Regions from separate parts of the Synechococcus sp. CS-205 genome, predicted to be linked through region 1. Evidence: predicted binding sites of a transcription regulator. Region 1 holds the regulator's gene; each other region holds the start of a gene.
What was found. The regulator NtcA, encoded in region 1, controls nitrogen genes in cyanobacteria. The targets are predictions, from matches to a motif close to GTANCNNNNGNTAC.

Region 1 (9,940 bases):
CTGAACAGCGGCCAGCCTGATCTCGACCGGCTCTGGCGCCTGGCTCTCCACCTGGAAGCCTGGGAGCAATGGCGTCAGGAACGCCCCTCGGCAACCCTCACCTCGCCCGAGGAGCTGATGCTGGAGGGGCGGCTGCGGCAGGGGGTCGGGGACGACTGGACCGGCCTGGGCCAGCTGGAGCAGGCGAGCCTGCGCTGGGCCGGTGGCGACTGCCAGGCCAAACTGCCCCTGGAGCGGGCCCTGCTGCCGATCCGTCACGGCGAGGCCTTCAGCACGGCCGCGGCCCGCCACGGGCTGGATCCAACCCTGCTGCTGGCCGTGGCCAGACAGGAATCACGCTTCACCCCCGGGGTGGGATCGGTGGCGGGGGCCATCGGCCTGCTGCAACTGATGCCGGCCACGGCCGCGGAGCTGGCCGGGGGGGTGGTCAGCAAGGATCAGCTGCGCGAGCCTGCCTTCAATGCGGAGCTGGGGGCGGCGTACCTCAGCCAGATGCTCGACCTCTGGAAGGACAACCCCTTTCTGGCGATCGCCAGCTACAACGCCGGGCCGGGCGCGGTGGCCGACTGGCAGGACGGCAGGCTCCAGGCCAGCCCCGAACTCTGGGTGGAGGCGATTCCTTACCCCGAGACCCGCCTCTACGTGAAGAAGGTGCTCGGCAATCTCTGGGGCTACCAGGAACGGCCCAGGCGGAGCTGCTGAACGGGCCTCACCGTCAGGCCGCTTGTCCCAGCAGACCCCCCAGCTGCAAGAGCCGGCCGATCCAGACACCGAGCATCACGTACCCGCAGAGGAAAAAAGCCGTGAACAGCGGTGAGGGCACCACCCTGATGCGTGTGAGATCCAGGCGGGCCAGCAGCACCGCCGTGGCCAGGATCAGCACATCGGAGAGGGCACTGAGGTGGAGCAGGTAGAGGCCCCCGACAGTGACCAGGAGCAGGCTGACGATCAGGGTGATCACCCGGCTTGCAGCCATCAGCAGCGAAAGCTGACGCAGGAGCAGGTCGGGGACCGACGCCACCACCACCACGACCATCGCCTGCAGGCAGGCGACCGTCCAGTACAGCCCATGGACAGGATTCTGGTCGGGATTGACCAGGTCCTGGACCGGAGCATTCACCACCCAGTCGACGCCGAGATAGATGCTCACCAGCAGGAGCACGAGCAGGAACGGCGCCCGCAGGGGCAGCAGGGCGAGGCGCAGGATGCTGCCGATCACCCTGGTCATCGGGCCTCCAGCACCAGATCGATGGCGTCCAGGGGGCAGCTGGGGATGCATTGCTCGCAGACCAGACAGTGCTGGGCCGTGAATTCCAGCCGCCAGGCCGGCGGTCGACTGCGAAGGGCACCGCTGGGGCAGACGCTGGCGCAGATGCCGCAATCAACGCAGCGGCTGCGGTCGATGCGGATCTCTCCCGGGGCGCGATCAAGACCCAGCCCGAGATCCTCGAGCCACTGCTCGGCCGCATCGAGCTCGTCGATGTCACCTGAGAGCTCCACCACCATGGTGCCGCTCTGGTTGGGAGCGATCTGGGCCCGCAGGATCTTGGCGGCTATGTCGAAATCCACAGCCAGCCGATAGGTGATCGGGTGATGCACCGTTTCGCGCGGGAAGTGGATGGTGAGGCGACGCTTCACCGCAGCCAGGAGTGTTGGGCCATGCTATCGAGCTCCTGACACAGAACTGCCAGAGTGCCCGTGGTTCAGGCCCCTCGAGCGCCACGATGACTCAGCCCGACCCAGCGGCTCCAGCTGGTCCCTCCCCCCTTGGGCGCCGCGAGAGGATGGTGCTGGCTGCCGTCGCCGCCGCCCTGGCGCTGCTGCTGTTCTGGTTGCGCGGGGGACTGCAGCCCCAGGCACCACTGGAGCAGCTGGCCCGTCGTTCGCCTGAGCTGCCCCTGGCCCTCTCCAGTGGTCGCCCCACCATCGTGGAGTTCTACGCCGACTGGTGCGAAGCCTGCCGCTCGATGGCTCCGGCGATGGCGGCCCTGGAGAGTGAGCACCACGGCGAGCTCAATGTGGTGCTGCTGAATGTGGACAATCCGCGCTGGAGTCCTGAAATCGATCGCTACCGGGTGAACGGCATCCCCCAGCTGGAGCTGTTCGATGGCAGCGGCAGCTCGATCGGGCGCTCCCTCGGGGCCCGCAGCCGACCCGAGCTGGCTTCGATCATGACCGCCCTGATCGAGGAGACGCCCCTGCCACTGCTGGCGGGCGTCGGCAGCCTCTCGCCCCTGGCAGGCGGCGAGGCCCAGAACCCCAGCCAGGCCGTACCGGCCCAGGCCGGTCCCCGCAGCCACGGTTGAAAACCACCGCCCCCACCCCTGCCCGCTGCCCCATGGACCGTTTCCGGGTCGAGCTGATCGCTGCCACCCCCAATCCCCAGCAGTGCGTCTATGCCGCGATGCATCAGGACTACAGCGAGGGATTCGTTGCCGCCGACCGGGCCGACTGGCCCGACGAACGCACGGCGGGTGAGATCTGTGTGAAGCGGCTGCTCTCGGGCGAGCGCGGCCACTACGGCCCTCTGGAGCATGCCCAGATCGTGCTCAACGTGGGCTGGTTTCCCCACTCGGTCATGCAGCAGGCCCGCACCCACCGGGTCGGGGTGAGTTTCGATGTGCAGTCGATGCGCTACACCGGCGATCGCATCTGCCGCGCCGCCAACGGAGACCTGGAGCTGGAGGAGGTGTTCTACCTGCGCCCGGTGGGGTCCTACAGCGATCGCCAGGGCAAGAAATACGAGTACACAGCCGAGCAGCGAGCCCTCGACCTCGACCTCTGCCGGAAGGCGGCAGAGCGGTATCGGGATCTGCTGGCGGCAGGCTTCGCCGAGGAACACGCCCGCGGCATCCTCCCTTTCGACTACCGCCAGCACTTCGTGGCGAGCTTCAGCCTGCGCGCACTGCTGCATTTTCTCGATCTGCGGGCCAAGCTGGATGCACAGCTGGAGATCCGCCAGCTCTGTGATCTGATCTGGCCCCACCTGGAGTCGTGGGCTCCGGAGATCGCCACCTGGTATGGCCGTTCCCGGCTGCACAAAGCGCGCCTGGCCCCCTGACCACCTGTGCCTGCAAGACCCTCTGCAAGCCCATCGATGCCGCCGCTGCTGCTGCTCCTGCTGCTGATCGCCCCGGCCGCCCACGGCCAGACGCTGATCGATGCAGCGGGAGCGGCCGCCATCCAGGGAACCCTGCAAGGGGCCTCTGCTCCGGGATACACCAACCTGCTCAGATCCGTCGAAGGCTGGATGCTCACTCCTGGAGCAGGCGGCGGCAGCGATTCCTTCGGCATGCTCTCAGCGCCGGGCGCACGAGGTTCCCAGGCGGGGAGAGGCTCTGCCCTGCAGGAGAGCGAGACCCTGTTTGTGGTCAATGGACGGGTGATTCGTCTCTGCCCGAGCGGGCTGCCCTGCATCGGTCAGGTGCGCCGGGCCATGGGGCTGCCCTGAGCCCGAGCTGGCCCCTCCACTGATTCAGACCTTGGCCAGAGTGACGCGCTCCGGCTGATGCTGATATTTACCGGCACGATCCTGATAGGTGGTTTCGCAGGGATCTCCTTCGAAGAACAGCAGCTGGGTGATACCTTCGTTGGCATAGATGCGGCAGTCGGCCCCGGAGGAGTTGCTGAACTCGAGGGTGAGGTGGCCCTGCCAGCCGGCCTCGGCCGGCGTGGTGTTCACGATGATGCCCAGCCGGGCATAGGTGCTCTTGCCCAGACAGATCACAGTGATCGTTGGGGGGACTTTCAGTTTCTCCAGTGCGACGCCGAGTCCATAGGAATGGGCCGGCAGGATGAAGAAATCACCGTCGTCGTCGTGGTGGAGTGGCGCAGGCTCAAGGTTGTCTGGGTTGAACCGCTTGGGGTTCATCACCGTGCCAGGCACGTGCCGGAAGATCAGGAATTCCCGAGGCGAGAGGCGCAGGTCGTAGCCGTAGGAGGAACAGCCGAAACTCAGCACCGGCCGGGAGGCGGTGTCCGGAGCCAGGTGCCTCACCAGGTCAGGCTGGAAGGGCTCGATCATCCCTTCAACGGCCCTGGCATTGATCCAGCGGTCGTTCTTCAGCATGGGGCACCCCCGCGCCGCAGCTGGGTGACCTGATCGGCCATGCCCAGCAGCTCCAGGGGCATGGCCGGACCCGTGAGGATCACATCCAGGTGGGCCGGTCGTTGCTCAAGGGTGCTGATCACCTCCCCCCCTGGGAGGTACCCCAGCTCGATCGCCAGTCCAAGTTCGTCGAGAACCATCAGATCCACCGCCGCCTCCATCAGCTGATCACGGCTGAAAGCCCACACCTCCTCCACGGCGGCGCGCACCGACACCTGCTCCCGGTCGGCAGGCTCGGTGAGACAGGAGGCCACGGCCGGGCGCAACCACTGCAGGCGGCCGCAGAGGCTGAGGCTGCGGCCAGGCCCCTGGTCGACCCCACCCTTGAGGAACTGGCTGATCAGCACCCGACTGCCCAGCCCGGCTGTGCGCAGGGCCTGGCTGAACACCCCTCCGAAACTCCCGCGGAAGGGGGCTGTGTGCACCTGAAGCAGGCCTTCGGGCCTGGCCAGCGCTGCCCGGGGGCGGGGCGGCGGCACCGGCCGGGAGGCCGGCACGGCGCGCAGGGGATGGCGCGACTCATGGGAGGCGTTGCGCAGGCTGGCCGTCATCAACACCCCAAGGGAAGCGCGGTCCTGAATGTAGCGGCGTCCGGGCCGCCAGCAAGACTTCGCCACCATCCCTAGTGCGAACGTCCGTACCACTCTCCGAGCTCTGCTCTCGCCGGGCCTGCGTTGATACTGTTGATAGGTGTCGGACACTACAAGGCGCGCCATTGGCGATCCTTACCGTCCATCTCACACCTGCTCCGCCGAAACATGGTTGGCGCGATGCGCGGATTCAGCCGAACCGGCGGCCCTTCGACACCGGCTCCCGTCGGACTGGCCGCAGCCGCCAACGGCGCCAACACGCTTCTGGATGTGATGCGCGGGCTGAGCGGCTGCGTGATCGAAAGCGTGGAGCGGGGCAAAACGATCTTCTTCCCCGGTGATCCGGCCGAGCGGGTCTACCTGCTGCGTCGCGGAGCGGTCCGCCTCTCGCGGGTCTATGAATCGGGCGAGGAGATCACCGTGGCCCTGCTGCGGGAAAACAGCCTGTTCGGGGTGCTCTCTCTGCTCACCGGTCAACGGTCCGATCGCTTCTACCACGCGGTGGCCTTCACCCGGGTCGAGCTGGTGGCCGCCCCGGCCGGCTCGGTGCGGCGGGCCATCGAGCAGGACTCGAGCGTGGGGCTGCTGCTGCTGCTGGGCCTCTCCTCCCGGATCCTGCAGACCGAAACGATGATCGAGACCCTCACCCACAGGGACATGTCGTCGCGGCTGGTGAGTTTTCTGCTGGTGCTCTGCCGGGATTTCGGTGTGCCAGGCAGCGAAGGCATCACGATCGACCTGCGCCTCTCCCATCAGGCGATTGCCGAGGCGATCGGATCAACCCGGGTCACGATCACCCGCCTGCTGGGCGATCTGCGCCAGTCAGGGCTGGTGCAGATCGATCGCAAGAAGATCACGGTCTTCGATCCGGTCGCCCTCGCCAAGCGTTTCAGCTGAGCCGGTTGCCACCGCCACTGATACTGGGACCACACGCACGGCGCTGTGTCCGGCTGGCTGCTGATTCTGGCGCTCCTGGCCCTCGGAGGGGTGCTGGCCACCCTGGGCGACCGGCTCGGGAGCCGGGTCGGCAAGGCCAGGCTCAGTCTGTTCAACCTGCGGCCGCGCAACACGGCCGTGCTGATCACCGTGCTCACGGGCAGCCTGATCAGTGCCGTCTCCCTCGGCCTGATGCTGGCGGTGAGCGAACGGTTGCGCGTCGGGCTGTTCGAACTCGACGCCCTGCAGGCACGGCTGCTCGAGAGCCGCACCACCCTGCGCCGCAGTGAGAAAAATCTGCGCCTGAGCAAGCAGGAGCAGGCCCGCGTGGAGGCGGCCCTGAAGCGTGCCCGCCGCGATCGGGAGCAGACCCGCCGTCAGCTCACGGCCGCCGAGATCCAGGCGCGCCGGTTGCGCGGGGAACTGAAGCCCCTGCAGACCCAGCGACAGCAACTGCTGGCCCAGCGCAATCGACTCAACCAGGACATCCGCGCCAGGGACCAGGACATCCACAGGACCGAGACGGAACTGGCCCGGGTGCGCGGCCTGATCAGTGCCGGTGAGGCCGAGCTCAAGGGACTGGAGGAGAAACTGATCGCCCTGCGTCGCGGCGACGTGGTGCTCAGCAGCGGTCAGCCCTTGGCCACGGCCAAGGTGAAGCCCCGCAACGGGGCCGAGGCCAGGGAAGCGGTCGTGGCGCTGCTGCGTCAGGCCAATCTGAATGCCTTCCAGCGGGTTCTGCCCGGGGAAGACCCCAACCGGCAGATCCTGCTGGTACCGCGGCAGGACATCGCCACGCTCGAAGCCCGCATCTCCCGGGGAGGGCCCTGGGTGGTGAGCATCCTCTCGGCTGCCAACGTGCTGCGCGGCGAAGACCAGGTGCTGGGATTCCCCGACCTCAGGCCCAACCGCCAGGTGCTGCGCCAGGGCGATCTGATGGCGTCCACGGTGCTGGAGGGCAATGAGCGCTCCAGCGAACAGGTGCGCAGCCGCCTCAATCTGCTGCTGGCGGCCTCCTTTGCGAAGGCCCAGCGCCAGGGCTCGATCGCCGATGGGGTCCAGTTCGATGTGGCCACCTTCAACCGGCTGGGGCGAGAACTGAGTGAGCGGCCCCTCGGGCAGACCGTGACCCTGGAGGCTGTGGCACTCCGCGACGCGGAAACCCCTGACCCTCTGGTGCTCGAGCTCCGCCTGGCCGCGGTCCCCAGCGAACCACGGCCGGAACGGATGGGCCCGGGGCGGCCATGATCCGCTCGGCTCTCCAGGATCCAGCCGATCTGCCAGGCGAGGGCGCTCTGGCCGGGCTCGATCCGGGTCTCAGCAAGTGTGGACTGGTGCGCACCGACCAGCTGCGGCACCAGGTGCTCGAAGCCGCGGTGATGTCGCCCGAGCAGGCCTGGGGCCGGCTGGAAGGCTGGCTGGAGCAGGGGGACGTGGTGGCGGTGATCCTCGGCAATGGCACCGGCAGCGACTGCTGGAAACGGCGGCTGGACCAATGGCCACTGCCGGTGCTGCTGGTGGAGGAGCATGGGACCACCCTGGCGGCACGCCAGCGCTTCTGGGAACTCCACCCGGCAACGGGCTGGCGCCGGTTGTTGCCCAGGGGGCTGCGCCAACCTCCCCGCGACTGGGATGATGTGGTGGCCCAGTTGCTGCTGGAGCGGTTCCTGAACCACCCCCTGGCGCCGCCCTAGAACTTGGCCCGCACGGTGAAGGCGTAGTCGCCACCGGGCTCGAGCTGATAGTCGAGCTGGAGCAGAAAACGAAGCAGGGCGTCCTGGATCAGGGCACGGCCCAAGGAAGGCTCCACCGTCAGTTCTCCCCGGCCGAACGCCCAGCGAAAGGTCCAGTGGAAGCCACCGGCAGCCACCTCGCCCTCCAGCAGCTGATGGCTGAAGCTCTGGTGCAGCACCCGCAGCTGGGCGGTGGTGGCGGGCAGACGGCTCACGGGATCAGGGCATGGGGCACAGTGACGCCTCCAGCGTCAGGCAGGGGTGGGCTGAAAACTGTTCAGACGGGTGCCGGCTCGCTCATACCCCCGGGTGCGGATGAGGCCGACCCCCTCGAGCACTTCGGCCAGCACCTCCTGCACAAGGGGCCGCTCAGCGACTTCGAAGCGACCCAGCACATGGGAAATCGTACGGGCTTTGCGCAGGGCGGGATCCTGGGCCGGGGCACCGATGCCGATCCGCAGCCGGGCGAAGTCCTGGCTGCCCAGATGACTGATGGCGCTGCGCAGGCCGTTGTGGCCACCTGCACTGCCGGAGCGGCGCAGGCGCAGGCGCCCCAGGGAAAGATCCATGTCGTCCACCAGTACCAGCATCTGATCGGGACGGAGTCCGAACCAGTTGAGGGTGGACCGGATCGAGCGGCCACTCTCATTCATGTAGGTGCTGGGCTTGAGCAGGCGCAGGCGGGTGGGGCCATGGCCGATCTCGGCGATGGCCCCCTGCAGCTTGCCGTTCTGCCGGAATTGGGCGCCTTCCTGCTGAGCGAGCTGATCCAGGGCCATGAAGCCCACGTTGTGGCGGGTCTGGGCGTACTTCTCGCCGGGATTGCCGAGCCCGACAAGCAGCTGCAGGTCGGCAGCGAGTTGCAGAGACAACGCTCAGCTTGACGGGGACGGAGGGTTGGGATCGCCGGCGCTGGCATCGGCAGCACCGGCTTCAGACTCAAGGATGGTGGTGGAGACCGTTTCGGTGTCGACGGCCTTGCGGAATTCCTGCTCAAACTGGCTGGAGGCCGACTGAAACCCCTTGAGGGTGCGGCCGAGGGTGCGGCCCAGCTCAGGCAAACGCTTCGGTCCGAAGACGAGCAGGCCAATGGCGGCGATAACCGCCATCTCCGGAAGACCGATCCCAAAGAAGTTCATGGAAGGGGGGGTCTCAGGTGGAGGGGAGCGGCTGAGGGAGGGAACCGCCGATCAGCCCATGCCGTTCCAGTTGACGGTGATGCCGTCGAGAAGGAGCGAACGGTTGTAGAGCTGCAGGATCACCAGCAGAAAGACCAGGAACAGGGCCATGAAGACGCCCATGACCGGGGTGGTTCCCCAGCCGGGGACAACCTTGCCGTACTCGGAGTTGAGGGGGCGCAGCAGATTTCCCAGTCGGGTGCGTTGGGCCATGGCTGTGGTGTCCTCTCTGGCACATGGGATAGGGCCGTTACTGTAAGGGGCAAGGGTTCACCGGCGCAGCCCTCGCCGAGAGTTGTGACGGTCCGGTTCGCCGTCGGGCTTCGGCCGATGGCTCCGCTGGACAACCCCCTCACCGCCACATCCCGGATCGTCTCCGGTCTGTCCCCCTCCACCACCACCCTTGAGCGAAACCTCCCCAGCCATCTCCGTGGCGATCACCGTTCTGGTGGCCCTCCTCGCCCTCACCGGCTTCGGCGTCTACACCGCCTTCGGGCCACCCTCGAAACAGCTCACGGATCCCTTCGACGATCACGACGACTGATCCGCCAGCTGGCCAGTTGCCAAGGTCCCACGCGGGTGCGTACTTCGGACTCTGGTCCAACGTCCTCCGCTCCGGCAGAAGAGGGGAGCGGATCCCCGAGCCCATCGAGGCGCTCCAGCACCTGCCAGTCGGCTCCCAGCTCCAGCTGGTGACGACAGGGAGAGAGGTTCTGCACCGTCAGCCGGGCCAGACCGCCACCGCCTTCGCGCTCAAGGGAGATCAGACGCAGATCGCGGTGACCCAGCTCCAGCACTGAGCCAGGCATGGTTTCTCCCGCAGAGAAGGCAGGCCGCAGCCAGCACGGCTCCCGGAAGCGGACCGCCGCAGCCGCCACACCAGCCTGACGCCAGCCCTCGCCGCAGGGCATCAGAGCCAGGCGCAGGCGCTGTGCTCCGTTGTCGGCGCCTGGATCTGGCCAGGTCGGACCGCGCAACAGGGACACCCCCAGAGCCTCCGGACACGCTGAAACCCCCTGCGGCCCATCGAGCAGCACCGCCAATCCACCGGTGGCGGCCTGGCTCGCCACCCAGCTGATCGCCGGCACCTCCCAGCGGCTCGCTTCGCGCGCATTGGTGGCCGCAGCGGCCCGCTCGATCACAGCGGCACCGGTGTCGGCGGCCCAGCGCACGGCCGGATGCTGCAGGGGCAGCTCCAGCCGCAGCAGTTCGTGGCGCTGGCGCCAGTCGACCCGCAGGGTGAGCTCGAGCCAGGGGCAGCCGGCCCGCAGCTGCAGATCAAGGCGCAGGGCACTGGCGCCGCAGCGGCCGCGCCAGACCAGCCGGCAGCAGAGCGGACCGACTTCCGCCAGCGCCGGAACGGGTTCCCAGTCGAGGGGCAGGGGGTGCTGGCGG
Region 2 (9,940 bases), on a different contig from region 1:
TGCGCACATTATACCGCCATAGCAGTGCCCAGATCCACTGCACTGCAAGCGGTCTGGAGATCTTCAGGAAGCCCTAAATTGGTGTCATGGCTGAGTCTGTTGAGTGTTGGGGCCTCGCCGTTGTGGCTTCACTACAGGCCCATGTTTCATTTTGACCAGCCCGGCCTGTTGGGCTATGTCCTTTGCATGTATGGCTACACAGTTCTGGCGAGGCAGGAGACGAGCCGTGCAGAGCAATCAAGAAACTCAATTGTATTCTTGGTGTGCTCTGCGATTGGCTGTTTGCTCGGTCGATCTTTCATTGCTGTATTTTTTCTGGCTGCAATCAGTATCACCCTTCAGTTTCGGCAGTCATCATCTCGACTGAGGAAACTCTCGTGGACAGCAACAGCATTGGGAGGCTCGCTCGTCATCGCTTCGGCGCTCTACGCAGCAGTTGTTGAGTGGATTCTCAACCGTAAGTCTGTTGCCTACGTTCAAGAGTCTATGGACAGTTCGGTCATTCAGTCGGCAATGCGTCGTCTCGGGCTTCCCATGGCCCAATGGCCAGACTCTCAGAAGCCACAACTGGAGTGGTCCAGTGCAATTCAGCAGTATCTTGAATGGATTGCCAATTTAATTCCTACATGGCCCTTTCTGTTGCTATTGGTGCTATCCCTGGGTTTGCTGTTTCGTCGACTTCTGCCATTGCCCAAGCGCCGGAATCGGGCCAAGCTTCCTGGTCTGGCCTTGCCTCAGGCCACTGAGCCCCGTCTCGGCGCTGAGATTCAACGACCATCTTCAGTCGATGCTCCCAGTCAGGTTCTGATGGCTTCATTCCTTGCGAGCCTTGCCTGGTTGTTGTTTTTCAAGAATCTGATTGTTTTTCACGATTACACAATGATATTCCTTATCCCATTCTTGGTGATTTTCGCTGCATTCGTTTATCGTTCGTTAATGTCCTGGCTTGAAGGGTCAATGCGGTCCCCAAGGCTGCGAGCATTGACCCTGTCCGCTTTGTTTTTGGTGTTGTCGTTCGTCTACGTAGACGGCTACCTGGACTCAGTTCGGGCCTGGAAGGTCGGCGATGGCCATGCTGCGCCCATGCACTCTTTTTACAAGGACATTGACGCCTTTAATTCCCTCTCCCGATCGGCTGAACCACCGGTGCTGATCAGGCGTGATGACGAGTGGATTTACAATTCTCCCTATGCCCAGGGCGTTCTGCTCGAGGGTGACATTGTTCTCGATCCAGGCGATGGTCGTGCTCAGCGGCTTCAGCCTCCTGGCTTCCCCATTCCAAGCCAGGCTCTCACTCAGGCAACCATCCGGTCCAAGCGGCAACTGGCCGCTGGCAGCCTGAAGCAGGTGTTTTACAGAGATCCTGTGTATTACGCCAGATAGGCAGCTCACTTGACAGCCTTTCTCGAGACCCTTTCAACGCGACCTCTTCGCTGACTCCTGATGGGTTGATGGAAAGACCCGGCCATCGCTGCGAACCGATGGACCCGCGGCCCCAATCGTGATGCAGGGGCATCAACGGTCCAGGTCAAGGGGGTCCCCCAGGGGCTGCACCCATCCCTTGGAGGCCGGGTGTGGATCTGAGCGCATCCCCCAGAGCCAGGCACATTCGGTAGCGATCACCACCAGACTTGTCAAGCTCGCTGCCCATGATCGACCCATGGCAACGCCTCCCTCGATGTTCACTGACTACAAGCCGAGCAAGGGTTACGACGAGTACTTCAGCGCCGCCGCCGAGCCGCGCTCGGCCCTGAGTCCCCTGCTCTCCTCCCTGGGGAAACTGGGCATCGAGGAGATCAACCGCAACCATGCCGCCGCCGGCACGCTGCTCAAACGGCTGGGCGCCACCTTCCGCCTCAATGGCTCCGGGGAACGGGGCGGTGAGCGCATCCTGCCCTTCGACCCCCTGCCGCGGTTGATCCGCTCTGGCGAATGGCAACGGCTCGAGCTCGGCCTGATCCAGCGTCTGGAGGCGATCGACTGCTTTCTGGGGGACGTCTACGGCGTCCAGAAAATCCTCAGCGATGGGGTCGTGCCTCGGGCCGATGTGGAGAGCTCCCAGGGCTGGCGGCCCCAGATGCAAGGTTTCAAGCCCCCCCTGGGCCGCTGGTGCCACATTTCCGGTCTGGACCTGATCCGCGACGGCCAGGGCACCTGGCGGGTGCTGGAGGACAACCTGCGCTGTCCCTCGGGGGTGGCCTATTTCCTGGAGAACCGCCGCGTGATGAAGCGGATGTTCCCCAGCCTGTTCGCGAGTCGTACGGTCCAGCCCATCGACGACTACCCCTCGCACCTGCTCGAGACCCTGCGCCAGCTCGCCCCCTGGACGGACACACCCAAGGTGGTGCTGCTTACCCCAGGGGTGTTCAACAGCGCCTATTTCGAGCACAGCTACCTGGCCCAGCAGATGGGCATCCAGCTGGTGGAGGGCCGGGATCTGGTCTGTGAAAGCAACCGGGTGTGGATGCGCAGCACCTCCGGCCTCGAGCCTGTCGATGTGATCTACCGCCGCATCGACGACGACTTCCTCGACCCTGCGGTGTTCCGTCCCGATTCGATGCTGGGCGTGCGCGGCCTGATGGAGGCCTACCGGGCCGGGCGGGTAGCGATCGCCAACGCTCCCGGCACGGGTGTGGCCGATGACAAGCTGATCTATGCCTATCTGCCGGAGATGATCCGCTATTACCTGGCAGAGGAGCCGATCATCGAGAATGTTCCCACCTACCTCTGCTCCAGGCCCGACGATCAGGCCTATGTGCTCGCCCATCTCGGTGAGCTGGTGGTCAAGTCGGTGGCGGAGGCCGGCGGTTACGGCATGCTGATCGGCCCCCATGCCGATCAGGCCGAGATTCTCTCGTTCGCCGACAAGATCAAGGCCGATCCCCGCAACTTCATCGCCCAGCCCACCCTGGAGCTCTCCACCGTGCCCTCCCTGAGCGAGGGAGAGCTCTACCCCTGTCACGTTGATCTGCGCCCTTACGTGCTGCGGGGCCGAAAAGCCTGGGTCAGCCCGGGGGGACTCACCCGCGTGGCGCTGCGCCGGGGTTCCCTGGTGGTGAACTCCTCCCAGGGCGGCGGCTGCAAGGACACCTGGATTGTGGATGAAAGCACATGCTGAGTCGCGTCGCTGAAGCGCTCTACTGGATCAACCGCTATGTGGAGCGGGCGGAGAACATCTCCCGCTTCCTGGAAGTGAGCGAGGCCATGGCCCTCGACTGTCCACCCGGCAGTGCCGAGCCCTGGCTCCCCCTGATCGACGCCAGCGGCGACCGCGAGCTCTTCGATCGCATCTTCCCCAAAGGGGGGCCTCAGGAGGTGGTGCGCTTCCTGGTCCAGGAGCAGGACAACCCCAGCAGCATCGTCAATTGCATCAGTGCGGCCCGGGAGAACTGCCGTCAGATCCGCGAAGTGATCACCACCGAGATGTGGGAGCAGATCAATGATCTCTATCTCACCCTGCTCGAGAGTGATCATTTCTGGCGGCTGCCCGATCAGGAGCAGCTCCACGAGGTCCGCAAATCCTGTCAGCTGTTCTATGGCATCACCGACGCCACCCTGAGCCGCGACCTGTCCTGGCAGTTCAGCAAGCTGGGGCGCCTGGTGGAACGGGCCGACAAGACCAGCCGCATCCTCGACGTCAAGTACTACTTGCTGCTGCCCAGCCCCGAAGAGGTGGGTGGTGTGCTCGACGAGCTGCAGTGGATTTCTCTGCTGCGCTCGGCAGGTGCTTACCAGATGTTCCGCCAGTCGCAGCAGCAGGGGATCACGCCCAAGGCCGTGGCCGAATTCCTGCTACTGGATCCCATCTTCCCCCGGTCAGTGCGCTACTGCCTTGAGGGCCTGAGCAAGTCCATGCGCGTGATCCGCGGCAATCCAGTGCCCGGCCCTCCCGATGATCTCGAGTGCCTCACCGGTCGGATGCTCGCCAGCTGGAGCTATGTGCGCATCGATGAGCTGGTGGCCCAGGGGCTGCATGAAGCGATCGACCGCTTCCAGAGCGATCTCAACCACCTGCATGGGCTGATCGACGCGAATTACTTCGTGGTGGCCTCTCCCATCGTGGAGCCAGCAGACACTGCAGCGGCCGGCGACTCCAGCCCCTCCCCCAGCACCGTCGTTCCTGCGTCCTCGGCATGCGCGCCCGCATAACCCACACCCTCAGCTACCGCTACAGCGCGCCTGTTCAGCTTGGTTCCCACCGGATCTGCCTCAAGCCCCGGGCCCATGGCTTCCAGAAGTTGCTCAGCTTCGATCTGTTCCTCTCCCCGGACCCCCATCGCCTCCATCCCCTGGTGGCCGCCAGTGGCGACGACATCCTGCGGGCCCGGTTCAGTGGTGCCACCGATTCCTTCGACATCCGCTCCCAGTGCGAGGTGGAGACCCAGGTGCCCCCCCTGCTGCAGGTCTGCCTGGAGGAGAACGAGCCGGTCCTTCCCTACCCGGTCGGTCATCTCAATGCCGACCTGCTCGGCAGCCTTGACGGCTGGCTCCCGAATGGCCAGCACGATCCCGCCGCCGTGGAGCTGGCCCAGGAGGCCCTGATGGGCAGTGATCAGCGGGCGCTGATGTTCCTGCAGCAGCTGGTGGAGATGATCCAGGACCGGGTCAAGTACACCCAGCGGCACGTGGGTCCGGCCTGGCCCGCGGGCCGCACGCTCAAGGAGCGGGTGGGCTCCTGCCGTGATCTGGCCGTGCTGATGATTGAGGCCTGCCGCTGCGTGGGGCTGCCGGCCCGTTTCGTGAGCGGGTATCACCTGGTGGAGCCCAGGCCTGAGCGCTACGACCTGCATGCCTGGGCCGAGGTGTACCTGCCGGGGGCCGGCTGGCGTGGGTTCGACCCCAGCGGCATGGGGGCGATCGACGATCGCTACATCCCCCTGGCCACCTCCTCCAAGCCCAACCTGGCCGCGGCCGTGATGGGCACCTTCAGCGGTCCTCCAGGGGTCACCAGCGAGATGCAATGGTCGATTGCGGCCGATGTGCTCAGCGAAGACCACACCGTGCCCAACCTGCTGCACTTCTGAGGCGAACCTGCAGGGAACCTGGAATGAACCTGAATCGGTAACCGTTCCAGCAGCGATGGGGTGGGCTCCCGCAGCATGAAGGGACGAGTTGTCCCGATCCGCCTCCATGGCAGCCAGCACAGTCCCTCCCACCGACCTCGGCGCGTCGCCCTCGCTGGACGGCCATGCTCTGGCCGAGGCGATGCGCCGGCATCTGTTCTTCACCCAGGCCAAGTCCCCGTCACTGGCCACCAACCACGACTACTACTGCGCCCTGGCGATGGCCGTGCGCGATCAGCTGCTGCAGAGCTGGGTCGACACCGCCGAGGCCTACACCCAGACCCGGGTGCGAACGGTGTCCTACCTCTCCGCCGAATACCTGCTCGGCCCTCACCTGGAGAACAACCTGGTCAACCTCGGGCTGCGTGAGGTCGCCCAGCAGGCCTGCGGCCTCCTGGGCCTCGACCTGATGGAGCTGATCGCCGAGGAGCCGGAACCGGGTCTCGGCAACGGCGGCCTGGGCCGCCTGGCGGCCTGTTTCCAGGAATCGATGGCCAGCCTCGAGCTGCCTGCGATCGGCTACGGCATCCGCTACGAATTCGGCATCTTCCGCCAGCAGATCCAGCGGGGCAGCCAGGTGGAGAATACCGATCCCTGGCTGGCCCAGGGCAATCCCTGGGAGGTGATCCGCCCGGAATGGACCTATCCGGTCACGATCGGAGGCCACACGGTGATCGGGGTGGCCTACGACACGCCGATCCTGGGCTATGGCGTCCATACCGCCAACACCCTGCGGCTCTGGTCGGCCCAGGCGCCGGAATCCTTCGACTTCGCCTCCTTCAACGCCGGTGACTACACCCGGGCGGTGCTGCAGAAGATCAATTCGGAGACCCTCTCGAAGGTGCTCTACCCGAATGACGAGACCGACCAGGGCAAGCAACTGCGCCTGAGTCAGCAGATCTTCTTCGTGAGCTGCTCCCTGCAGGACATGTTCCGCATCCTCAAAGGGCAGGGATTGCCCGTGACGGCCTTCCACACCAAATTCGCCGTTCAGCTCAACGACACCCACCCGGCCATCGCCGTGGCCGAACTGATGCGGCTGCTGATCGATGAGCACGGCGTCGACTGGGACACCGCCTGGTCGATCACCACGGCCTGCGTCAGCTACACCAACCACACCCTGCTGCCGGAGGCCCTCGAGACCTGGGGTGTCGATCTGTTCGAGCAACTGCTGCCACGCCAGCTGGAGATCATCTACGAGATCAATGCCCGCTTCCTGCGCATGGTGCGCATCCGCCATCCAGGTCAGCCGGCCCTGCTGGAGCGGATGTCGCTGATCCAGGAAGGCCCCTACCGCAAGGTGCGCATGGCCAACCTGGCGGTCGTGGGCAGCCATCGGGTCAACGGGGTGGCCGAGCTGCACAGCAAGCTGGTGCGTAAGGACCTCTTCGCTCCGTTCGTGGACCTGTGGCCCGAGAAGTTCATCAACGTCACCAACGGCGTCACCCCCAGGCGCTGGATCGCCGTGGCCAACCCATCCCTCTCGGGCCTGCTCGATGAGACGATCGGTAGCAGCTGGCGCCATGATCTCGCTGATCTCTCGCGCCTGGAGTCCTACGCCCACGACGGAGGGTTCCTGGAGCGCTGGCGCGGCATGCGTGATCTGAACAAACAACGCCTCTCCAACCTGATTCATCATCAGCTGGGTGTGCTGGTGGATCCCTCCTCCCTGTTCGATGTGCAGGTGAAGCGGATCCACGAGTACAAGCGCCAGCATCTGGCGGCCCTGCAGATCGTGGAGCGCTATCTGCGCATCCGTAACGGCGAGGACCTGCCGCCGCGCACCTTCATCTTCGGGGGCAAGGCGGCTCCGGGCTATTACATCGCCAAGCTGATCATCCGCCTGATCGGCGGAATCGCCGAGATCGTGAACATGGATCCGGCCATGGACGGCCGCCTGCGGGTGGTGTTCCTGCCCAACTTCAGCGTCAGCCTGGGGCAGAAGGTGTACCCGGCGGTGGATCTCTCCGAGCAGATCTCCACCGCGGGCAAGGAGGCCTCCGGCACCGGCAACATGAAGATGGCCCTGAACGGCGCGGTCACGATCGGCACCCTCGATGGCGCCAACATCGAGATCCGTGACCTGGTGGGTCATGAGAACTTCTTCCTGTTCGGCCACACCGCCGAGCAGCTGGAGGCGATCAACAGGGGCGGTTATCACCCGATGCCCTGGCTGGAGAACGATCCGATCGCGAGGGAGGCAATCGACCTGATCGGCTCAGGCCATTTCAGCGAGGGGGATCGCGATCTGTTCCATCCCCTGCTGGCCAACCTCTGCGGCAGCGATCCCTTCCGCGTCATGGCCGACATCGGCGACTATCGCCGGGCCCACAACGCTGTGGATGACGCCTGGCTCGATCCTGTCGGCTGGAGCCGCATGTCGCTGCTCAATTCCGCCCGCTGCGGCTTTTTCAGCAGCGACCGCTCGATCCGCGACTATGCAGAACGGATCTGGAACGTGGAATCGATGCCCATCAATGCCTGCACCGTGCTGCCCTCGGCCCAGCCGGGCTCCCGCTGACTCGATGGTTGTCATGGAGCCCATCGGGTCCCGCTGCGCGGAACCCAGCTGGATGGCCGCCACCGCCGCCGAAGCGGAGCGGCGCCTGAGCGCGGAGGGAATTCAGCTCACCCTCGGCGGTGAGCCCACGGTGGTGCCGATCGAACCCGAGGGGGCGGAGTGGTCGGTGGCTGCCGATGGCCCCACCAAGCTGCGCTATGCCCGGCGCCTGGCCGCCGAATTGCAGCGTCGGGTCTGGCCCGGCTGCACCTTGATGTACTGCCCGGGCAAGCGTTACGACGGCGAGGTCAACCCCCGTTGGGCCCTGCGCCTGATCGCCGCCCTCGACGGCACCCCTCTGGTGCACTGGCCCCAGCAGGCTCTCGCCGCAGCCCCCGCCGATCAGTCCGCTCCGTCGCCTTTGCCCGCCAAGCAGGCGGAGGACTTTCTCAAGGGGATCGGCAAGGCCCTCGGCTGTCGCGTTCACCCCCTGCGGCTGAGGGACCCCCTGGATCCCAGCTCGAAGGTCTGGGCTGTCCCCCTCTCCCACAGCACCCCGACAGACGACGAGCCCGACCTCCCCGAAGGCTGGCAGGCTGCCCGCTGGCCCCTGGACAAACCCCTGCGCGAGCTGCTGCCCGCCAGCGGTCCGGCGGGGTTGCGGCTGCCGTTGCAGCACTTCCCCGAAGGGGTGCTGCGACAGGTGCTCACCCTCGAGGTCAGCCCCCGTGGCTGGAACCTGTTTCTGCCTCCCCTGCCCCGCCAACCCCTCGAGCAGCTCCTGCAACTCATCGCAGCCGCCAGCTCAGGCTGGAGCCAGCCTGAGCTCAGTGGAGTTCTCCCCGCGGATCTCGATGGCCGCTGGAATGTGCTCGGCCTGACGGCCGATCCAGGCGTGCTGGAAGTGAATCTGCCGGTCTGCCACGGCTGGGCCGATTACAGCGGCTGGATCCGCACCCTGGCCGAAGCCTCGGCAGCGGTGGGGCTGCGCACCTGGAAGCAGGTGGGCGATCGGCAGGAGGGCACCGGTGGCGGGAACCACCTGCTCTGGGGCGGCCCCAGCCTCGAGACCAACCCCTTCTTCTCGCGGCCGGCCTGGCTCGTGGCGATTCTGCGCTTCTGGCAGCGGCATCCCAGCCTCTCCTACCTGTTCAGCAACAGTTCCGTCGGACCGGCCTCCCAGGCCCCCCGCCTCGATGAGGGCAGCGCCAGCGCCCTCGACCTGAACCTGGCCCACCGGGCCATCGAATCCCTCCCCGAGGGGGACCAGCGGATCCTGATCAGCGAGACCCTGCGCCATCTCCATGCCGACCGCAGCGGCAACACCCACCGCAGTGAGATCAGCTTCGACAAGTTCTGGAATCCTGCCTGGGCGGCCGGATGCCAGGGCCTGATCGAATTCCGCGCCATCGAAACTCTCCCGGACTCCGACTGGACCGCGGCCATCGCCCTGCTCTGGAGCGCCCTGGCGGCCCACCTGCTGGATCCGGCCCATCGCCCCACCCGGCTGGAGCCCTTCGGGGAGCGTCTGCACGATGCGATGCAGTTGCCCTCCGCCATCTGGTCCGACCTCAAAGCGCTGCTCGACCTGCTGGCCCTCGATGGCCTGCCGCTGGAACCAGAGCCGTACCGCGCGATCTGGGAGTGGCGTTTCCCCCTGCTGCTGAGCTGGGAGCGGGAGGGGGCACGGCTGGAGATCCGCCGGGCCCTGGAGCCCTGGCCGCTGCTCTGTGACACCCCCGTGCAGGGGGGCAGCACCAGCCGCTTCGTGGACAGTTCCCTGCAGCGACTGGAGTTCAAGGCCAATACGGCGTTCCTGCAGTCCTGTTCACTGCGGCTGAACGGCCGGGAGCTGCCACTGGGCGATGGCTGGCTGGGCCTGCGCTACCGCCACAGCCGCCTCTACCCCTCCCTGCACCCCTGCATCGATCCCCATCTCCCGTTGCAGCTGGAGATCGGCGGCCAGGCTTCGGCCCCCGACCGCTTCGTGCTCGGGGCACCCGACGCCGAGAGCACCGCCTTCGTGCCCGTCAGCGGGCTGGAGGACGGCCCCGACTCCGCCCCCGCCCTCGACTGGAGCCCCAGGGGCGGGCCATGGCCCGCCCCCGCCCCAGGACAACGCACCCTGGATCTGCGTCTGGCATGAGCCATCTGCTGATCACCGGGGGTGCCGGCTTCATCGGAAGCCACACCTGCCTGGTGCTGCTGGAGGCGGGCCACGAGCTGGTGGTGCTCGATGACTTCTCCAACAGTTCCCCTGAAGCGCTGCGGCGCGTCCGGGAGCTGGCGGGGCCTGCATCCGGGCAGCGGCTGCGGCTGGTCGAAGGCGATCTGCGCCGCCCCCAGGATTTGGAGCGGGCCTTCGCCGCGGCACCGA
Region 3 (9,940 bases), on a different contig from region 1:
TCAAGCCCGGCACCTTCATTGGTACGGCAGGAATCCTGCTCGCGCTGATCCTGACCATGGGTTGTTCGTTCTTCGTGCAGGCTGGGGAGGGATCCACCTTCGCCATCGTGCCCCTTGTGAAGCGACGGGTGACCGGGCAGATCGCCGGGATGGTGGGGGCCTACGGAAATGTTGGAGCTGTGGCTTATCTCACCATTTACAGCCTGCTCCCCATCTGGATGGGAGGGGAGGCAGGAGAGCCAACCCCGGCCATCGTCGCCGCCTCCAACAGTGCCTTCTTCCAGGTGCTGGGCATCGCCGGTCTCGTCGTCGGCCTGATGTGCTACTTCTTCCTCAAGGAGCCGAAGGGATCCTTCGATGAGCAGCACGAAGGAGAGATGATGCTCAAAGAAGCGGTCTGAGTCCAGCTGGATCAGGTCCTTCCCTTCCGTTTCTGCCGGGCTGGTGGTCCCTTTCTTGACACAGCAAGACCCTGCCACCGTGCGCTCCCAATGCCCCTACTGCGGTGTGGGGTGTGGTCTGGAGATGCTGCCCCCGGCAGCCAAGAAGCAACTCACCCGGAGGAATGAGGAGGGCCTGCCGATCTGGGGGGTACGTGGGGATCGCCTCCATCCCTCCAGTCACGGGCAGGTGTGCATCAAAGGGGCAACGGTCGGGGAGACCCTCGATGCCTCCCGCCTTGAGGTCCCTCTCCACCGGCGATCACTCCAGGATCCCTTCACCCCGATCAGCTGGGATGAGGCCCTGGATCTGATTGCCGGCCGGATCCAGCAGACCTTGAAGGCCAAAGGCCCTGACGCCATCGCAATCTATGGCTCCGGTCAGTTTCACACGGAAGATTATTACGTTGCTCAGAAATTGATGAAGGGAGCCATTGGCTCCAACAATTTCGATGCCAACTCCCGGCTGTGCATGAGTTCAGCTGTGGCCGGTTACACCCGCAGCCTGGGATCGGATGGCCCCCCCTGCTGCTACGACGACATCGACCACTGTGATCTGGCCGTTCTGATCGGCACCAACACCGCGGACTGTCACCCGGTGTTGTTTCAGCGGTTGCTCAAGCGCAAGAAGCGTCAACCCCGGAAGCTGAAGATCGTGGTGGTGGATCCCCGATCCACGGCCACCTCCGACGCGGCTGATCGACGTCTGGCCATCCGGCCGGGAACCGATCTGGTCCTGCTGCACGGCATCGCCCACCTGCTCCTGCGCCGGACCAGGGTCGACCACGACTTCATCGATGAGGCCACCGAGGGCTTCGAGGCCTTCGCCACCATCGTCCAGGCCTGGACCCCGGCCAGGGTCGCGGGGATCTGCGGCATCGAGGAAGCCGACCTTCGTGGGTTGGCCAGCCTCTGGGGCTCAGCCCATTCCGTGCTCAGCCTCTGGTCGATGGGGGTGAATCAAAGCGTGGAGGGAACGGCCACGGTGTCGGGCATCGTCAACCTCCATCTGCTCACCGGCCAGATCGGACGCCCGGGGGCGGGGCCCTTTTCGCTCACGGGGCAACCCAACGCCATGGGGGGCCGCGAGGCCGGCGGCCTGGCCCATCTGCTGCCGGGCTATCGGGTGGTCACGGATCAGACGCACCGGCAGGAGGTGGAGCAAGCCTGGGGTTTCCCGATGGGATCCATTTCCCCTCGGCCCGGACTGAGCGCCTGGCAGCAGGTGGAAGCCATGGAGCGGGGCGATCTCGACCTCTGGTGGGTGGCCGCCACCAACCCCCTGGTGAGCATGCCCAACCTGGGGCGCGTCAAGGCCGCCGTCGAGCGCTGCCCTCTGGTCGTGCTCAGCGAGGCCTACGCCGGCACCGAGACGGCCGAGTACGCCCACCTGCTGCTGCCGGCGGCCCAATGGAGCGAGAAGCGCGGCACCATGACCAACTCAGAGCGCCGGGTCACCCTCTGCCCGGAGTTCCGGCGCCCCCCCGGACAGGCCAGACCCGACTGGCAGGTGTTCGCCGCCGTGGGCCGGCGCCTCGGATTCAAGAGCCAGTTCAGCTTCGAGTCGGCCGATCAGGTCTACGACGAGCTGGCCGCACTCACCGCGGGGCGACTCTGTGACCTCTCGGGGCTGAGCCATCAACTGCTCCAGGCCGAGGGGCCACAGCAGTGGCCTTACCCCGCCGGCAGCACCCCGACAGCCGAGGCCAAGCGCCTTTACGAGAACTGGGTCTTCCCCACCCCCTCCGGCCGGGCCCGCTTCATCGCCGAACATCCCCTGGGCCTGGCTGAGCCCCCCTGCGACACGTTCCCCCTGGTGCTCACCGTTGGCCGCTACCTCGGCCAGTGGCACACCATGACGCGCACGGCGAAGGTGCCTCGGCTGATGTCCATGCACCCCGAACCCCTGCTGGAAATCCATCCCGATGACGCCCTTGACCTTGGCCTCGAGAAGAACGGGATCGCGGCTGTGAGCTCACGCCGGGCCAGCCTGGTCACCAAGGTGCTGATCACCGATCGCATCCGGCCGGGAACCGTCTTTCTGCCGATGCACTGGGGCTTCATGCAGGAGGGGGCCTGCGAGGCCAATGCGCTGATGCACGAGCAGGCCTGCCAGGTTTCTGGCCAGCCGGAACTCAAGGCCACGGCTGTGCGCGTGGTCCCCGCCCCTCAGTCGAGCACTTCCAGCAAGGCCGCCGGCAGGTTGTGATGGTCGTGGCCCGGGCGGGCCAGCTTGCAGAGCGCAAACCGCTCCAACTCGCCCAGGCCATGCCATTCAGCCAGGCTGAGAGGCTTCCCCAGGGCGGCGGCCGCCTGCAGCACGGGCTCGGGAGGGGCGGCTGCCCCCTGCCAGGGCTCGGCGAACACCGGCGGCAGATCCCTGGCCTCTCCCTCTGCCATCGGGCGGGTGAGCGCACGGATATGGACGGCCATGGCGCGCAGGTCGTCGGGCCCGTCGGGCCAGAGCACCAGCTCCTGACGCTGGGCCTGATCAAGGGTGAGCCAGTGGCTGAGGCGCAGTTTGATGCCGGCCAGGTCGAGCTTCCGCCGCAGGCAGAGGGGGATGCAGCGCCAGTTCCCGATCAGGTCACGCTCAAACGCGAAGCAGCGGCTGGCCTGGCTGGTGGGCTCAGGAGGCATGGCGTCTCCAGGCGATCAGCTCATCGAGCTTCGCCAGAACCGAGCCTTTGCTCAGAAGCTCCCGCGCCAATTGGAGGCCCTCCTGAAGATCAGGAGCCCGGCCCGCCAGCCAGAGATAGGCACCGGCGTTCCAGAGCAACGGTGCCCGCAGAGGCCCGGCGCCGCCCAGGGCCGCCCGCGCCTGCGGGGCCCAGCTCTCGAGATCGATCCAGGGGGCGTCGGATTCGTAGCAGCCATGGTCGCGGGGGTGAAGGATCAATCGCTCCATCTCTCCATGGCGCACCCTGGCGGTGATGCAGGCCCGGCTGTTGGGAAGATCCGTGCTTCCCTCCAGGCCCTTGACGGTGATCAGATCCGTCTCACCGCAGAGCTGCAGAGACTTCCAGGCTCGGGCTTCGGTGGGGGGGTGCACAAAACCACTCACCATCAGGTGATCCCCCCGGTGGGCAGTCCAGAGCAGCTCAAGGCTGGCCACGGGGGGGCGTTTGCCCAGCTCTTCCCGGTACTGGTTGAGCGCTTCCGCCAGCGGGAAATGCTCAGGCTGGTGAAGGAGAGCCAGCCCGTGCTGATCAAGCCCCAGCTGCACGGATCCCAGATCCAGACCCAGCAGATTCAGGCCAAGGCCCCTGAAGAGCTCCATGGTTGTAACCCCGTACTTGACCGGCATCCGCCCTGCGCCCTGCAGCACCACTGGAATCCCTGCTGCGGCCAGCACCAGGGCGGTGAGGGGATACACGGGGGCCGTGCGGCTGCGGCCGTCGAAGGGGATGCCGAAGCAGATGGCGCGCCGATCGGTGCTGAGGTTCGGGCCCAGCCGGTGGTAGAGGTCGAGCATGCCGGCAAGCTCCTGGGGCTCAGGCCTGCGGATGCGGTGAGCGATCAGGAAGGCGCCGATCTGGGCTGGACTGGCCTGAGCGGTGAGCATCAGCTCCAGGGCCTCCTGGGCTTCCGCCCGAGTGAGCCCTGAACTGGTGTGCTCCCCACTTCCGATCCGGCGCAGCAGCTGCTTGAACCGCTCGCGGGCCGGCAGCTTGATCGCGGTGGCTGGATCGTGCTGGAGATCAGATGTCGTCGATGGCGTGGCCATGGGCGGCATCAGAAGCACCGATTGAGGAAGGTCTGGGCTCGATTGTGGCACCGCCCTCTGTGGCCAGGGATGGAGCCAGGAGCGCAGATGCCGCATCCCTGGCACAAAGAAGTATCAACTGATACAAAATTTTGTTGGTTGGGCTGGGGCGGGTCCCTGGCCTCGAACTTCCGTACCAACCGCTGCATCGCAACCCCCTCGCGATCGGGGAGGTTGCCCCAGTCGGTTCAGTCAGAGCCATGCGTTTCGCTGCCTGCCTGGGACTGCTGCTGGGCATGGCCCATGGCCTGATCACGGTCGAGCAGCGGCTCTCGAGCTCAGTTCATGCCGCCGAATGGTGGCCGTCGTCAGGAGACCTCAAGGAGCCGGCATTCCCATACTGAATGGGTCCACCGGTCCATTTCCTGCCATGGCGGCACCGTCTTCTCTGACCCGTTCACAGGATCGCCCCCTGCGCGTGGCAACGGCTTTCCTGGGCATGTTCGTGCTCGGCTCCCTCGCGGTTCAGCTGGTGGTCTCGACATCCCGCGGGTCATCGAGCGACTCCGGGGTGGCGCCTGTCGTGGCCCATCCGTCCACCCTCTGGCAGACCCTGGGCGAGCGCTGAAGACCTGAGCAGACCTGCAGCCGCCGTAGCCACGGCCACAGGCCTTCCGCCCTCAACAGCTGAGGATGAATCCAACGTTCTCCTCGTCTGAGTTCCCATGGCCGCTGACAGCCCTGATGCGCCAACGGCCGAGGGGCAGGCTCCATCTGAGCGGAAACTCACCAAACTCGAGCAGGCCAAGGCCGAGGTCTGCGGTCTGGATCTGGCCCCACGGCTGGAGGAGCTCGGCAGGGAGGGATGGGAATCCCTGGATGAGGCCACCCTCACGATCCATCTCAAGTGGCTGGGCATTTTCTTCAGACCCGTCACGCCGGGGCGCTTCATGTTGCGTCTGCGCATGCCCAACGGGGTGATCAGCGCCGATCAGCTGGAGGTGCTGGCGGATGCGGTCGATCGCTGCGGCGAGCACGGCAGTGCCGACATCACCACGCGCCAGAACATCCAGCTGCGGGGATTGCTGCTGGAGGACATGGCCCCCCTGTTGAGCGCCCTGGAGACGGTGGGACTCACCACCCGCCAGTCGGGCCACGACAACCCCCGGAATGTCACCGGCAATCCTCTGGCCGGGCTGGATCCTGAGGAATTCATCGACACCCGCCACCTGGTGAGCGCCATCCAGGCGACCCTGCTGGGCCCCGGCGGCCCCCGGAACCTCCCCCGCAAGTTCAACGTGGCGGTGGGTGGAGCGCCCGACAGCTTCCTGCTGCACAACGATCTGGCCTTTTTGCCAGCTCATCACAACGGGGAGCTGGGCTTCACGGTGATGGTGGGCGGCTTCTTCTCCGCCCAGCGCAACGAGCTGGCCATCCCCCTGGGGCTCTGGCTGCGGGGCGAGCAGCTGCCTGCGTTCAGCCTGGCGGTGCTGCGGCACTACGAACGGGAAGGCAGCCGCGAGAGCCGCAACAAGGCCCGGTTGATGTACATGATCGACGCCCTCGGCCTGGAGAACTACCGATCTCAGGTGCTGGAGAGCTTCGCGGACTTCGTGGGTATGGAGGACGCCGCCGCCACGCCAGCCCACGACGGTGCCCACCTGGTCTGTCGGGCCCCGCGCGACATCTGCGGTGTCCACGCCCAGAAGCAGGAGGGCCTGCACTGGGTCGGTCTGCACGTGCCGATGGGCCGCCTGGATGCAGCCAGCATGCTGGAGCTGGCCCGACTGGCCCGGGAGTTCGGCAGCGGCGAGCTGAGGCTGAGCGAAAGCCAGAACGCCCTGATCGCCGATGTGCCCGAAGGCAGGCTGGATGCGCTGCTGCAGGAGCCCCTGCTGGAGCGCTTCCAGGTGAGCCCAGGGCCTCTGCAGGCCGAAGCGGTGAGCTGCACCGGCAACCGGTACTGCAGCTTTGCCCTGATTCCCACCAAGAGCACGGCCCAGGCGGTGGTCGAGGAACTGGAGCGGCGCCTGGAGTTACCCCATGGGGTGCGCAGCCACTGGACCGGCTGCCCCAATGCCTGCGGCCAGCCCTACATGGGCCAGATCGGCCTGATGGGCGCCAAGACCCGGGTGGATGGCCAGATGGTGGAGGCCGCCAAGATCTTTCTGGGCGGCAGCATGGACGCCGACCCGAAACTGGCGACCCTGCACGACAAAGTCGTGCCCCTCAGCCAGCTGCCCGACGTGATGGAGGAACTGCTGGTGGAGCACTACGGCGCCCGCCGGCGCGTGGCATCGGGCTGACCCAGCCCCAGCGGAAGCCACGACGGGGCTGGGCGTCAGCGACTCTCTGAAGCCAGGCCTCGTCAAGGGTCTGAAGGGCCCGGCGGTCGTCGCAGGCCTGACCGCCATAGAGCAGGGAGGTGATGCGCTCGGGATCGATGTCGAGCGCGGCCACTTCCTGCCAGAGCCGTCGGGAGAGCTCCCGGTCGGCGCGGGCGAACTGGGCCTCGGCCAACTGACCCACCAGGGTGAACACCAGCTGCTGCTGCTTCCGCTCGGCGAAACTGGTGGGCACCGCCCCCCTGGCTCTGGTCCCGGGGCGGCCGCAGGCGCCTCGATCGGTTGAGAGTCCTGCGGGGGGGCGTTCCATGGCGACCTGATTCTGACGGCGTACTCCATTCCTTGCTAAAGGGAGCCAGCCCCCGAAGCCGCCCCACCCCACAAAACGTATCCATGGAGACACTTTGCGATCCAGCGCGCCGCCAGGGGGGCCCGTGATGGCCCGGGGACGACCCCAGTGAAAGCCCAGCCGTGGGAGCTGCCTCCCGAGGGGAGCAGCGAGCGCTGGCCCTGGCTGCGGCGCTTCAAGCGATCCGAAGCCGCGGAGATGACCCCCTGGCTCGAGGGCCTTGAGCGGGGCTCGATTCCGCCGGCCACCGACCTGATCGCGGTGCTGGTGGAGAAGCTGGATGGGGAACAGTCAGCGCGCCTGCTGCAGTGGTGGCTCAGCCAGGGCGAGAGCAACGACCCCGCCGTGGCGGCGCTGCGGCTGGAGCTGCTGGATCTGATCGGTCGGCGCCGCGACCCCGCCTGCGCCGCCCTGTTGCGCGCGGCCATCGCCACACGGCCGAGCGCGGCCCTGCTTCCCCTGCTCGGGCACCAGCGCGACAGCCAGGACTATCCCCGGCTCGAGCAGCTGGCGCGGCAGGCCGCCCCGGCACCGTTGCGCCGCGCCGCCCTCGAAGCCCTGGCTGTGGGGCTGAGCGTCTGGCCCGAAGCGGCTCTCCAGCAGCTGCTGATCGAGCTGAGCACCGACCTCGACGGCCCGCTGGCTTCCCAGGCGGTGGATTTGCTCGCCCGCCTGCCGAGGGCGCGCCCAGCCCTGGAGACGGTGCTCGGCCGCCCCCTGGATCCTGCGGTTGAGGCCCGCGCCAGGCGCCGGATGGCGGCGCTGCCACGCCTTCCGCTGCTGCTGGTGGTCCATGGCCGCGCCGGTGGGGTGATTCCCGAGGAACTGCAGGCCCTGGCCCTCGAGCTGGAGCGCCGCCGTCGCTCGCCCGTGCGCCTGCAGACCCTGAGTGGCCATACGACAGCGCCCGATCCCGCTGCCTTAGGCGGGGTGAGATCTTCGCGCACCCTCACCCTGGTGCCCCTGCTGCTGCTGCCAGGCACCCACGTGCGACAGGACATCCCGGCGATCGCCGCCGCCTGGCGTCGCTGCGGCCCCCTGCGGCGGCTGCCCTTCCTGGGGGCCTGGCCCGGCTGGCAGCGGGCCATCGCGGCCGAGCTCGCGGATCTGGTGGCCCTCAACGGCCGCGCGACGCCGCCGCTGTTGCTGCATCACCCACTCCAGCCGGGGGTGGCAGAGCGCTATCTGGCGCACCTGGGCCGAATCTGCTCAGCAACCTGCCGAGCCGCTCCATACACTGCGACTGATTTCGAGGAGCCGATTCTGGAGATCCGTGGCGCAGCCCTGCCCCTGGCCCTGGCCACCAACCGGCTCACCGAAAGCCTGCCCGGCCCCCTGGGGACACCGCTGCTGCAACGTCCGCGCTTCCAGGCCCTGCTGCTCGATCTGCTCGGGGCCCTGCCATGAGCGACGGCAAGGCCGCTCCCAGCCAGCCCGATCAGGAGCGGCTGGGCACCGTGTACCTCGTGGGAGCCGGCCCGGGCGATCCGGAGCTGATCACCCTCAAGGCCCACCGGCTGCTGCAGCGCTGCGATGCCCTCGTGTTCGACTCACTGGTGCCCGCAGCCCTGCTGGATCTGACGCCAGCAGGCTGTGAGCGCCACTTCGTGGGCAAGCGCCGGGGCCACCATTCCGTGCCCCAGCCGAGCACCAACGCCGTGCTCGTGGAGCTCGCCCAACGCCACCGCACGGTCGTGCGCCTCAAGGGTGGTGATCCCTTCCTGTTCGGCCGGGGCGGCGAGGAAGCGGCCCACCTGGCCAGCTGCGGCGTGCCGGTGCAGGTGGTTCCCGGGGTCACCGCCGGAATCGCCGCGCCAGCCTATGCCGGCATCCCGATCACCCACCGGCGGGCAGGCTCCAGCGTCACGTTCGTGACGGGCCATGAGGAGATCGACAAGGCCCGCCCCGGGGTCGACTGGCGGGGCCTGGCCCGCAGCAGCGACGGGCTGGTGATCTACATGGGTCTGCACAACCTGCGCCGGATCTGCGACGAGCTGATCGCCGGCCAGCTTCCGGCCGCCACGCCCGCCGCCGTGATCCAGCAGGGCACCGTCAACGGTCAGCGCCAGCTGGTGAGCACCCTGGGGGAGCTGGCCGATGCGGCCGAAGCCCTGGGCTACGGCTCCCCCTCGATCGTGGTGATCGGGCACGTGGTGCTGGAGCGCGTGCCGGCCTGCGCCCCCCCACCGGCCGATGTGGAGATGCCGATCCCCTTCTGAGGGTTCGGCAAGCCGCCCCACGGACGGCCGCCTCTGGTTTGTAACGTAATGTAAAAACCAGCATGAACGACCCTCTCACCCTCTCCCGCGAATTCTCCACCGCTGTGGGCTCCCGGGCGATCGCCAACTGCGACGACATCGAGGAACTGCGCCAGGTGGCCCAGACCCTGTTGCGGGCCTGGCAGATGCAGGCGGCCTTCACAGCCGATTACGGCGCCAAGCTGCTGAACATCAAGCCCCGCTGAGGCCAGCGGGCTCACTCCAGCTGCAGCACTCCACGGGTGCGCTGGCGGCGTTGCTGTTCCTGGGCTTCGAAACTGGCCATGCAATTGCCCCTGGGCACCAGGAGGCAGCTCACGTAGTCGGAGGCATCGATCAAAGCAGCGCGGAGCGCCTTGGCGGCAGGGGTGCGCTGGGCCTCCGAGCTGTTGGAGCCGAAGCGCAGCGTGCCTGCGGCTCCGGTGAGGCCCTGTCCAGTGCGGCCCATGTTGGGGGCCAAGAACAGGGCCAGGCCTGCGGCAGGCAGCAGGTTCACCCCGTTCTCCTGAGCAGCCGCGGTGCTGGTGGCCCGCCCTTCCACCGTCCGCTGACCCACCACCTCGCCTGTGGTGCTGTCGACCACGCGCACGTCGATCGCCACGTAATCCTTGGTTTCAGCCTGCTGCTTGTTGGTGCCGAAACCCAGCAAACCGAAGTTGCTGCCGGAGGTCTTGCTCTCCACGTTGGAGTCGTAGGAGCTGACGGTGCCGAGCACGAGGTAGCGGGCCCCGGTCATCTGGCCCCGCTGGGCGGCATTGGCGCTCTGGCGCACGATGCCCAGCTCGGCCAGCTCCTGCTCCGAGAGCACCGCCTTGAGGTTCTTGCGCTCCACCACCTGAATG

Region 2: the regulator NtcA is predicted to act here: its motif matches at 1,613-1,626, upstream of KQ297_RS07710 (circularly permuted type 2 ATP-grasp protein).
Region 3: the regulator NtcA is predicted to act here: its motif matches at 6,879-6,892, upstream of KQ297_RS04080 (CbiX/SirB N-terminal domain-containing protein).

What each region holds. Positions count from the first base shown of each region.
Region 1 is NZ_JAHLZB010000038.1:41,367-51,306, reverse strand. Features, by position in the region: gene KQ297_RS09675 (lytic transglycosylase domain-containing protein) at 1-702, shown strand, start outside; gene KQ297_RS09670 (hypothetical protein) at 716-1,228, opposite strand; gene KQ297_RS09665 (NIL domain-containing protein) at 1,225-1,638, opposite strand; gene KQ297_RS09660 (thioredoxin domain-containing protein) at 1,725-2,306, shown strand; gene thyX (FAD-dependent thymidylate synthase) at 2,339-3,061, shown strand; gene KQ297_RS09650 (hypothetical protein) at 3,098-3,451, shown strand; gene dcd (dCTP deaminase) at 3,476-4,069, opposite strand; gene KQ297_RS09640 (cob(I)yrinic acid a,c-diamide adenosyltransferase) at 4,063-4,659, opposite strand; gene ntcA (global nitrogen regulator NtcA) at 4,867-5,595, shown strand; gene KQ297_RS09630 (DUF3084 domain-containing protein) at 5,641-6,882, shown strand; gene KQ297_RS09625 (resolvase) at 6,879-7,328, shown strand; gene KQ297_RS09620 (DUF3146 family protein) at 7,325-7,582, opposite strand; gene pth (aminoacyl-tRNA hydrolase) at 7,619-8,239, opposite strand; gene KQ297_RS09610 (TatA/E family twin arginine-targeting protein translocase) at 8,243-8,506, opposite strand; gene psbH (photosystem II reaction center phosphoprotein PsbH) at 8,558-8,758, opposite strand; gene psbN (photosystem II reaction center protein PsbN) at 8,949-9,089, shown strand; gene KQ297_RS09595 (alpha-mannosidase) at 9,058-9,940, opposite strand, start outside.
Region 2 is NZ_JAHLZB010000030.1:63-10,002, forward strand. Features, by position in the region: partial or broken gene KQ297_RS07705 (hypothetical protein) at 1-1,383, shown strand, start outside; gene KQ297_RS07710 (circularly permuted type 2 ATP-grasp protein) at 1,679-3,118, shown strand; gene KQ297_RS07715 (alpha-E domain-containing protein) at 3,112-4,149, shown strand; gene KQ297_RS07720 (transglutaminase family protein) at 4,134-5,024, shown strand; gene KQ297_RS07725 (glycogen/starch/alpha-glucan phosphorylase) at 5,131-7,584, shown strand; gene KQ297_RS07730 (transglutaminase family protein) at 7,598-9,709, shown strand; gene galE (UDP-glucose 4-epimerase GalE) at 9,706-9,940, shown strand, end outside.
Region 3 is NZ_JAHLZB010000017.1:13,838-23,777, forward strand. Features, by position in the region: gene KQ297_RS04040 (MFS transporter) at 1-401, shown strand, start outside; gene KQ297_RS04045 (molybdopterin oxidoreductase family protein) at 445-2,649, shown strand; gene KQ297_RS04050 (nitrate reductase associated protein) at 2,610-3,080, opposite strand; gene KQ297_RS04055 (anthranilate phosphoribosyltransferase family protein) at 3,070-4,167, opposite strand; gene KQ297_RS04060 (hypothetical protein) at 4,407-4,550, shown strand; gene KQ297_RS04065 (hypothetical protein) at 4,625-4,774, shown strand; gene KQ297_RS04070 (ferredoxin--nitrite reductase) at 4,872-6,452, shown strand; gene KQ297_RS04075 (hypothetical protein) at 6,376-6,801, opposite strand; gene KQ297_RS04080 (CbiX/SirB N-terminal domain-containing protein) at 6,949-8,247, shown strand; gene cobA (uroporphyrinogen-III C-methyltransferase) at 8,244-9,059, shown strand; gene KQ297_RS04090 (hypothetical protein) at 9,122-9,304, shown strand; gene KQ297_RS04095 (CsgG/HfaB family protein) at 9,316-9,940, opposite strand, start outside.